2 regions of the Acidihalobacter yilgarnensis genome follow, and region 2 is predicted to be linked to the other one. Evidence: predicted binding sites of a transcription regulator. Region 2 holds the regulator's gene; the other holds the start of a gene.

Region 1 (5,025 bases), 800 kb from region 2:
GCGATCTGTAGATTCATGTCGTTGATTCGGGTAACTGCGCCGGTAATCGCGCCCAACGACGCGCCGGCGCGCGCAGCCTGATCGACGCTCAATTCGGCACGCGCCTGACCACCTTCCATCGCAGTCACCGCATCACGAGCCCCAGCTTGCAAGCGCTCGATCATGCCCTGGATTTCCTCAGTAGATTGCTGGGTACGGCTGGCCAACGTACGTACCTCGTCGGCCACGACGGCGAAGCCTCGCCCTTGCTCGCCTGCCCGTGCCGCCTCGATGGCCGCATTGAGGGCCAGTAAATTGGTCTGCTCGGCAATCCCGCGGATCACATCCAGAACAGTGCCGATCTGCACGCTGTCTGCCTCCAGCTTCTTGATCACGCCACCAGCCTTTTCCACCTCGCTAGCCAGGGTGTTGATGACCTCCACCGTACGCTGGACCTCAGCCTGTCCCGCGCCGGCTTCCCGGCTTGCCTCATGAGTCGCGTCGGCCGCTTCACTGGCGTGACGCGCCACCACCTGTACGGTCGTGGTCATCTCATTCATGGCGGTTGCCACCTGTTCGGTCTCGCGCTGCTGACGCTGCACGCCTTCATAGGTCATCCGAGTGATCCCCGACATGCGCTCGGAGGCGCCCGCAATCTGTTGGCTTGAGGTCGCCACCTCGGCGACCAATGCCTGCACCTTACCGACGAAGCGGTTGAACGATGCCGCCAGCTGGGCCACTTCGTCACGCCCGCCGATGTCCTCTGGCAATCGTCGAGTAAGATCGCCCTCCCCCTCTGCGATGTCCGAAAGCGCGCGGGTGGCTGCACGCAGGCCACGCGTGATCGATCGCCCCAGGAGTACCGAAAGCAGAAGTCCGACCACCGCTGCCACGAGACCGATCAAGGCCCCCAGGCGAAAGCTGGCATCCACCTGCGCAATCACGCCGTCGCGGGTTTGTCCAAAACTGGCCTGTTCGCGCTTCATAAGATTCTGTAAGGCAATGCGGATGGGTCGCCAGGTCTTGGTTTCCTGCTGGACCAGGAGGTCGCGCGCCTCGCTCGTCTTGCCGGCCTCGACCAAGTCGATCACCCTTAGCTTAAGCGCGCTATTGACCTGCCAACTCTTTGCCACCTCTCGTAAATCCGCGAGCGCCCTCGGATTGCCTCGATAAGCTCCCTCTGCGCGGGCAAGCGCGGCATTAAAACGTGCGATTGCCGTCTCGGTAACCTTGCGCGCCGGCTTGAGATCCGGCTCGAACACCTTGTTGCGCGTCGAAATGCCCGACAGCAGACCTGCACCGTACATCACCTGTAACGTATTCAAACGCGTCTGGTCATGCTCGATGAAATTGACGAACGCGTCGCGTATGTCGCGGATTCCCAATAACGAGACGGCCAATGCGACCGACATCAGGACAATGGCAAGTCCAGTGGCGGAAATGATTTTGGACTGAATGGTCAGACGATTCAGCAGCATGTCTCCCCCTCGCAAGTGCGCCAAGCCCCATATGGTCGCTGTCAGAGATTATCGAGGCCTCGATTTAGAGTAGTCGGCTCGATATAGGTTTTCGGCACAGCATAGGAACACTTGAGAAAAATACGTGCGCATAGAAAGCGCAACCGTCGCCGAGTGGCGATCCGGGGAGGAGGCAAGAAGCAGGGTGCGGAAGACCCGCACCCAGAATCCCGAGGTGCTCGTTTGACCTTACGGGTCGTTACAGGCCGCCCCGACGTCGTCCGTTTTGACCGGCGAATACGGGGTTGGCATTGAACTGCTGCGCCATAGTGAAAATCAGGTGGCTCGCAAGATACAGCCACACGCCGTAAACCAGATAATGGTGCGCCGTGAGATCCTCCGCGAACAACCGGACCGCACCACCTTGATCGAAGACACCGAACAGCACACCGAGAAATCCGGTCAGGCATAACAAGCTCACTGCGATCACGCCAAGGCCCTGGCTCAACTTACTTCCCCAGCCAATGGATGAAGCGCGCACGCCAGACCACCAGCGCCACTGGAACGCGATCGCCAACACCAGGGTCACGGCCAGCGCATCGTGCATCCACATGTGATCGAATGGACCCGCGCGAAATACGCTGTTGCCACTCACCAATTCGAGCAAGACACCGACCGCGAGCATGGCGTGTAAACCTTTACTGACACACTCGAAGCCATGGCACTCGAATTTGAGTCGGCTTCCCTGTTCCGATTCCTTGACTCCAGAATCACCTTCCTGATCATTGATAGGCGACATACGCTTCAATCTCCGCTGTCATCGTCAGTGGGATGTGGCAACTGTGTCGTCGGATTCCCCCCGACAACGTGGGGATGAACGTAGCCAAGGCGAGAATTTCCTGCTTGTCCAGACGGCCTGCGATGTCCCGCATGATCCCATTGGGGTCGTTCGCACGCGTACCATCATGGAAATAGGTCAGTTGCTCGACGAGATAAGTTTTATCCTGCCCAGCCAAGCGCGGAAATTCGGGTGGGGTACCTGCACCGGTAGTGCTATGGCAAGCCTCGCAAGCCGGGACATCGGTTAAACGGATACCACCGAAGTAAATCGACTTGCCAGCGGCCCAGAGTGCCTTCGCCTGGGTATCTGTCGGTACCGGCTTCGCTTTCGGCGGCGGTAGCGAACCGAAAAAGGCAACCAAATCCTTCATTTCCTGTTGACCATGTATGGTCTTGACCGCATCGATCATCGTGCCCTTGGCGAGTGGATCGTCTCGCTTTTTCGACATGAAATCGTGCAACTGCTTAAGTAGATATTGCGGCCACTGACCTGCCAGATCGGGAAATCCCTGCACGGGCGAAATACCCGCCGCGCCATGGCAAACGATGCACATGGTTTTTGCATCTGTCTTGCCCAATTCCGGATTACCACCACTGATCACGCCGATCACGCCATTTTTCGGGTCAGCCTGCGCTGGGCCCAATAACGCCAACATGAGGATAGCGGCAAGCGAACAAACGGCGGGCGATCGTCCATACGCCCTGAACGCATCCCAATTCATCATTTGTCGCTCCTGAGAATTTCACGGATGAAAAGAAAAATGTAATAGAACGTCAGCGAAACCAGCAACACCACGAGCGGCGCCGTCAGTGGATACATTTCCTTGAAATTCGGTGCTGTCACGAAAAACCCAGCGCTCATCGCCGATAGCAGTAACGCCCTGCGTTCCGCTCGCTCGGCTATGCGGTAAGTCATGCTCAAGGCCAGCATGACCAACGCGAATAAAACCAAATTCACGATGCCGGGAATTCCCAGGTCGAGCACCAGCGGCATACCGAAGACAATGGCCCAGAGGCCACTCTTGTAGGAATTTCCGGATGCGGCATTCGTCAAACTAGGTTCCATGTCCATTCCTCGTCCGTTCTGTTCATGCAGGTAACGTCAACCCTTGGCAGTTACCCGATCCTGCGATTAGAGAATCGCGATAATGAAACCCACCACGGTCGCCAATCCGAACCCACCCACCACGTAAGGGCCGATCCGGTGGCGCTCGAGCACTGAGGGGTCGCTGGCATAGCGTAGGAAAGCAACGATATCGACCACCATGGTTTTGTATTGCGCCGGCGTCATCGAACCCTTGCGGTAAAGCTGCCCATCCTTGAGATACTGACCGCCGTACGCAGCTAAAACATTGGGCATGGCTACGCTCGGAAACACATGGTTGTTCCAACCTGTCGGGCGACTGTTATCCAGGTAAAAACTGGTTAGATACGTATAGATAAAATCAGGCCCCAGATAACGTTCGATCTGCGACAAATCCGGTGGTGGCTTGCCGAAGAATTTTTGCGCTTCCTTCTCCGTCATGGTGACGGTCATGCCACCATGAATGTTCGCGCCATCAGGACGCATCACAAATTTATCCAGTTCCTTTTGAGTCATCCCCAAGCCAGTCATCAGATTCATATAACGCAGATGTTCCACGCTATGGCAGGAGAAGCAGTTTTGACCGAAATATTCGGCGCCGCGAATCACGGTCTCCTTGTTCATGGTGTAGTGCGGCATGCGCAGTACGGGAGCAGCTTCCGCTTCACACGCACTCGTCGACAGCATCCCTAGCATCAGGATCAGGATCGTTGCCATGCGGATTTGTATTGCCATTTCAGTTCACTCCGATTGGATGGGATGCCTGGTGCATCGTCGTCTTCATGCGATCAGGTCTCGCCGCCCGCATACCGCCGCGTGGTCCATCGTCGCACCAGGCTCAGCAGCGGCATTGCCACAAAAAACGCGAAGTAACCGATGGTGAACCAACGTCCCCACATCGCTAGCACGGGCGTCGCCGGCTCGAAACCGATCCACCCGAGGACGATGTAGCAGACGATCATGAAAATAAGCAGCACTTTGTATGTGTTATCAAACAACGGGTGCTTCTTGACGCGAGCCTCTGGCGTGTTGTCCAGGAAGGGCACCAGGAACATGACCACAATGGCCAGTGTCATCATGAAAACACCGAGGTGCTTATCGGATATCGAACGCAGAATCGCGTAAAACGGCCCGAGGAAGAACAACGGGCGAACATCGGCCGGCGATTGAAGTGTATTCGCCGGTGTTGAATTATCTTGATCGATGAAGATATTGAAAAATGTCGGCTCGAAAAACACGATAGCTGTGAAGATCGTACCCAAAAATGCGTAGAAAAAAAGATCCTTTTCGCGAAAATATGAAAACAAATCAAACGTGATGTTCACTGGCTTAGGCGTTGAGTCCGCATATTCAGAACCCAATGTCATCGACAATATCTGTTCGACTTGACGCGAGCAGGTACCGCATGATGATGCGGCGCGCGTAGTGAGACGCACATCTTCCACAGTAGACAAACTGTGCATTTTGATCGCACTGATAATTTCACCCTTACTGACCGAATTGCAGGTACAAATCTCGGCATCGTCGGGCAGATTACTGACTACGTCGACGGCCTCACCACCTCCGCTACCACCGGTCAGCAGCACATCGCGGCGATCTGAAATATCCTCACCGTTACGTATTAATTCCTTGAACCATTGGGACAGTGCGACATCCCCGTACAAA
Region 2 (5,025 bases):
GCATGCGCAGGAACTGCTGGGACACGAGGAAGTCCAGCACTTGCTCGACAAACTCGGGCAAAGCGCACCCAAGCTGGTCGAGAACCTCACTCCCAAACCACTGGCGCTCGGTGTTGTGCTCAAGGTGCTGCAGAACCTGCTGGCGGAGGGTGTGCCAATCCGAGATTTGCGTACGATCGCCGAATCCATGGCGGAGCAGGCCACCAAGAGTCAAGATGCTGACGCATTGACGGCTGCGGCACGTGCCGCATTGGGCCGCTCGATCGTCCAGCAGATATACGGGCCGGCCGATGAACTCAAGCTGATGACACTTGATCCGACACTGGAACAGTTATTGCACAAATCCCTTCAGGGCGGCGGGCTCGGATTGGAGCCCGGCTTGGCCGAACAGGTTCGGCAGGCGGTTGCCCAGGCCGCCCAGCGACAGGAAATGGCAGGTGAACCCGCGGTACTGGTGGTATCCCCAGATCTGCGTCCCTGGTTGGCGAAATGGTTGAGACCCACGGTTCGCGGTTTGAATGTGCTGGCGTTTACAGAAATACCAGAGAACAAACGCCTGCGCGTCATTGCCACCCTGGGGGGCAACCATTGAATCCGGCGTATTGCGTAATAACGGATGCAGACCGCCGGGTGGCATCGATGAATTCGGGCGGGAAGCCCGTTGATGGACGATCCAACGAGGAATCGATGGTATGAAAATCAAGCGCTTTGTGGCGAGCGAGATGCGGCAGGCGATCCGTCTGGTGCGCGACGAGTTGGGCGCTGATGCGGTCATCCTGTCGAGCCGACGTGTCGACGGCGGGATCGAGCTGGTTGCGGCTGTTGATTTCGATGCCGAATGGGTAAATGGCGCGGCGCAGGAGACCGCGCCGATTACCACACCGGATGTGTCTCCACAGGTCCAGAGCGAGGTGGTGACAGCCAAACCCGAAGTCGGACCGACATCGATGCCGGTGGTCAGGCCGACATCCTCGGACGGACATGCCGATGCGCGTACCGTTGCGGCCCTGCAACGGGAGCTCGCTTCCATGCGTGGTTTGCTGGAAAACCAGCTGTCGCAGCTGACCTGGCGCGAATTTACGCGCGAACAGCCCCGGCGGGCCGAGGTCGTGCGACAGTTCGAGCGCATGGGGATGGACTCGGATTTGGCCCGCGAGCTGGCTGAAAGCGTCGGCCCGCTCCGCGATGAGCGCGAGGCTTGGCGTGATGGGCTCAAGGCACTCGGGCGGCGGCTGGCGGTTGGGAGCGACGAGATCGTCCAGAAAGGTGGCGTGGTCGCACTCGTTGGCCCGACCGGTGTTGGCAAGACCACGACACTGGCCAAGCTGGCGGCGCGATATCTCATCCGCCATGGGCGAGGGCAGGTAGCGCTGGTCAGCACTGACAGCTATAGAATTGGGGCGCAGGCGCAGTTGAGCACATTGGGACAACTGCTCGGTGTGCCGGTCTATCAGGCGGATGATGCCGAGGCGCTGACAAAAATCATTGCCGGGCAGACCGATAAGCGATTGATCCTAGTCGATACGCCGGGCATCGCGCCTAGGGACGCGCGACTGACGGTGGAGCTGCAGGCGCTTGCCTCAATTCCTGATATTCGTCTGTATCTGGTTGTCGCCGCGAATGCCGCGCGCGACGTATTGGGCGAGACGGTTCGCCGCTTCGGACGCGTACCGCTGAGTGGCGCGATACTCAGTAAATTCGATGAGGCCGAGGCTCTGGGTGCGTCGCTTTCGGCGCTTATCCGTGCGGGCCTGCCCTTGAGTTATCTGGGCACCGGACAGCGAGTGGCCGAAGACCTCGAGCCAGCTCGCGTGCAGCGTATCGTCAGTCAGGCATTGGCATTGGTCAAACGTCGTGAACGGGAACCGCTGCCTACTGGCGGGCGATGCAAACACAAGGGAAGCGATCGATATGCTTACGTCGGGTGACACTGTGGACCAAGCTGACGGGCTTAGGCGTGTGCGCGAACTGCGCCCGGTCAGGGTCATGGCGGTGGCCAGTGGCAAGGGCGGTGTCGGTAAGACCAACGTATCGGTCAATCTCGCGGTGGCGCTGGCTGGACGGGGCCGCGAAGTCATGCTCATGGACGCCGACCTTGGCCTAGCCAATGTGGACGTCATGCTGGGTCTGCAGCCGCGTGTGAATCTCTCTCATGTGATGAGTGGCGAGTGCACGCTCGATGAAATACTCGTCAGCGGGCCCCGCGGCATTCATGTGGTACCGGCCGCATCCGGGATTTCGCATATGGCCGATCTATCTCAAATCGAACATGCCGGATTGATCCGCGCCTTCAGCGAACTGAGTCTGCCACTGGATGTACTCATCGTGGATACGCCTGCCGGTATTTCGGCAGATGTGATCAGTTACACGCGGGCCGCCCAGGAGGTGATCGTGGTGGTTTGTGACGAACCAGCTTCGATGACGGATGCCTATGCGCTCATCAAGGTGCTCAGTCGGGAGCACCAGATCGGACGCTTCCACGTGCTGGCCAATCGCGTACGCGATGAGCAAGAAGGGAGCGCGCTTTATCGCAAGATGGCCGCGGTTTGCGGCCGTTTTCTCGATGTCACACTGCATTATCTAGGCGCAGTGCCGGAAGATCCTTTGCTACGCCAGGCAGTTCAGCGTCAAGGGGCGGTGGTTGAGCTCTACCCCGGCGGCCCGGCCGGTCGGGCATTCAAGAATTTGGCGGCAAAGGCCGATAACCTCCCCAGACTGACGGGTTCGCGCGGGCATCTGGAATTTTTCGTCGAACGATTGGTGCATGGGCCCGCCCCGGCGGACGTGCAGTGGGCCGACTGAATATGTACCCCGCGCGCGAGGCCGCTGATGTTGACCGCCTGGTGGCCGAGCATGCCCCGATGGTCAAACGGATTGCCTATCACCTGATCCACCGACTGCCGCCGAATGTGCAGCTCGACGATCTGGTGCAAACCGGGATCGTCGGTTTGATTGAGGCCGCTAAGCATTACAATGCCGGCCAGGGCGCGAGCTTCGAGACCTATGCGGGCATACGCGTGCGAGGGGCGATGCTCGATGAGGTGCGCCGCAATGATTGGGCGCCACGCTCGGTGCACCGCAAGGCGCGGGAAATTTCGGCCGCGCTGCGTGTTGTGGAGAACCGACTCGGACGAGCGGCACGAGCGATCGAGGTTGCCGCTGAGATGGAAGTGTCATTGGAGGAGTATCACCGTTTGCTACGTGACGCGACGGGCTATCAGGTCTTCAGCTTCGAGGAATCCTTCGGAGACGGCGATGGAGATGACGAGCGTGAGGGCGGACGAATCGGTGAAACGCGGGTGTCTGGGCCGCTGGACCATCTTTCCAACGATGACTTCAGGCAGGCGTTGGCAAGGACCATCAGTGCGCTACCCGAACGCGAGGCGCTGGTGTTGTCATTGTATTATGACGAGGAACTTAACCTGCGCGAGATCGGGGAAGTGCTGGGCGTGTCGGAATCGAGGGTGTCTCAGATCCACAGTCAGGCGCTGATACGGTTGCGTGCAAGGATGGTCGACTGGCGCACCTGAGGTGCCGCCGGGGTTAGGCAGATTGAATCTCAAGGAGTGTGTTTCGTGGATAAGAACATGCAGATTCTCATCGTGGACGACTTTTCCACGATGCGGCGCATCATCAAAAACCTGCTGCGAGAGCTAGGTTTCAATAATACGGCCGAGGCCGATGACGGTAGTACGGCCTTGCCATTATTGCAGTCGGGCAAGTTCGATTTCCTGGTAACGGACTGGAACATGCCGATCATGCCGGGTATCGAATTGCTCAAAGCGGTGCGTGCGGACCCCAAGCTGGCCAAGTTACCTGTTCTGATGGTGACGGCTGAGGCTAGGCGGGACCAGATCGTCGAAGCGGCACAGGCCGGCGTGAATGGTTATGTGGTCAAACCCTTTTCCGCAGAGACGCTCAAGGAAAAGATCGACAAAATTTTCGAGCGAATCGAAGGTTAAGGCGGATACGGGAGAGACGCGGGCGTGGATAAAAATGAGGACGGCAAGCAGGGCGTACCCACGGGGGACGATCGGTTGGTACTGGCGCGTCTGTTGGTGTCGGCACTGGAGGCGGGGGATGAAGGGCCCGTCAGCGATCTGTTGTCATCTCTCGGCGCACAGCAGGACCGGAGCCTTTTCAATGAGTTGGGTCGGCTGACGCGTGATCTGCATGAGGCGTTGAATAGCTTCAGACTGGATTCCCGCGTGGCTGAAATCACGCATGAGGAAATCCCCAACGCTAAAGAAAGGCTCAATTATGTCGTTACGCTGACGGAGCAGGCCGCGCATCGGACGCTAAACGCCATCGAAGACAGCATGCCGCGGTTGACCACATTGAGTCATCGTGCGGAATCTCTTTCGGAGGGGTGGGCGAAATTCAAACGCCGTGAATTGAGCGTGGAGGAATTTCGTGAGCTGGGAGGGTCCCTGGACGCCTTTCTGACGGAAGTTAAGGAGGAGGTTTCGACGGTTTCTTCGCAGCTTTCCGACGTGATGTTGGCGCAGGATTTTCAGGATCTTACCGGGCAGGTGATCCGCCGGGTGATCGAGCTGGTGCAGGAGGTCGAAGAAGGGCTGGTCGGTATCGTCAAGGTGGCGAGCGAGCGTCTGGTGAAGTTGGACGGCAAGCGACCTGCGGAAACCGTTCCGGAAGACGCCAGCAGCGGCAAGGGTTTCGGTCCTGCCGTCCCAGGCGTGGACAAGGCGGGTATCGTGAGCGGGCAGGATGAAGTTGATGACTTGCTCTCTAGCCTGGGTTTCTGAGTCGTGCTTAAAGCATATGCCCATGGATATTCCATACCCGGAAGGGCCCTGGAGACGACATGACGATCGGAGCTGATGACGAACTGCTGCAGGATTTCCTGGTTGAGGCCGGTGAAATTCTCGATGGCCTCGGCGGGCAATTGCTCGAGCTTGAGCAAAACCCGACGGATACGAACCTCCTCAATGCCATTTTTCGGGGTTTCCACACCATCAAAGGAGGAGCCGGATTCCTGGCGCTGACGCCGCTGGTCGACGTTTG

Evidence for each region. Region 2 encodes FliA, which starts transcription of late flagellar genes. Its sites were predicted from a motif close to GCTAAAGTTNNNNNNNNNNCNGCCGATA; they were not measured.
Region 1: BI364_RS15175 (methyl-accepting chemotaxis protein) is a predicted target of FliA. The motif match lies at 1,547-1,574, and genes of this name have one in related genera.

The regions. Positions count from the first base shown of each region.
Region 1 covers NZ_CP017415.1:3,144,889-3,149,913, forward strand. The annotation lists gene BI364_RS15175 (methyl-accepting chemotaxis protein) at 1-1,457, opposite strand, end outside; gene BI364_RS15180 (hypothetical protein) at 1,696-2,235, opposite strand; gene BI364_RS15185 (c-type cytochrome) at 2,219-2,887, opposite strand; gene BI364_RS15190 (hypothetical protein) at 2,998-3,342, opposite strand; gene BI364_RS15195 (cytochrome c1) at 3,409-4,095, opposite strand; gene BI364_RS15200 (FAD-dependent oxidoreductase) at 4,149-5,025, opposite strand, start outside.
Region 2 covers NZ_CP017415.1:2,346,271-2,351,295, reverse strand. The annotation lists gene flhA (flagellar biosynthesis protein FlhA) at 1-592, shown strand, start outside; gene flhF (flagellar biosynthesis protein FlhF) at 693-1,928, shown strand; gene BI364_RS11255 (MinD/ParA family protein) at 1,912-2,802, shown strand; gene BI364_RS11250 (RNA polymerase sigma factor FliA) at 2,805-3,530, shown strand; gene BI364_RS11245 (chemotaxis response regulator CheY) at 3,588-3,962, shown strand; gene BI364_RS11240 (protein phosphatase CheZ) at 3,987-4,766, shown strand; gene BI364_RS19315 (Hpt domain-containing protein) at 4,826-5,025, shown strand, end outside.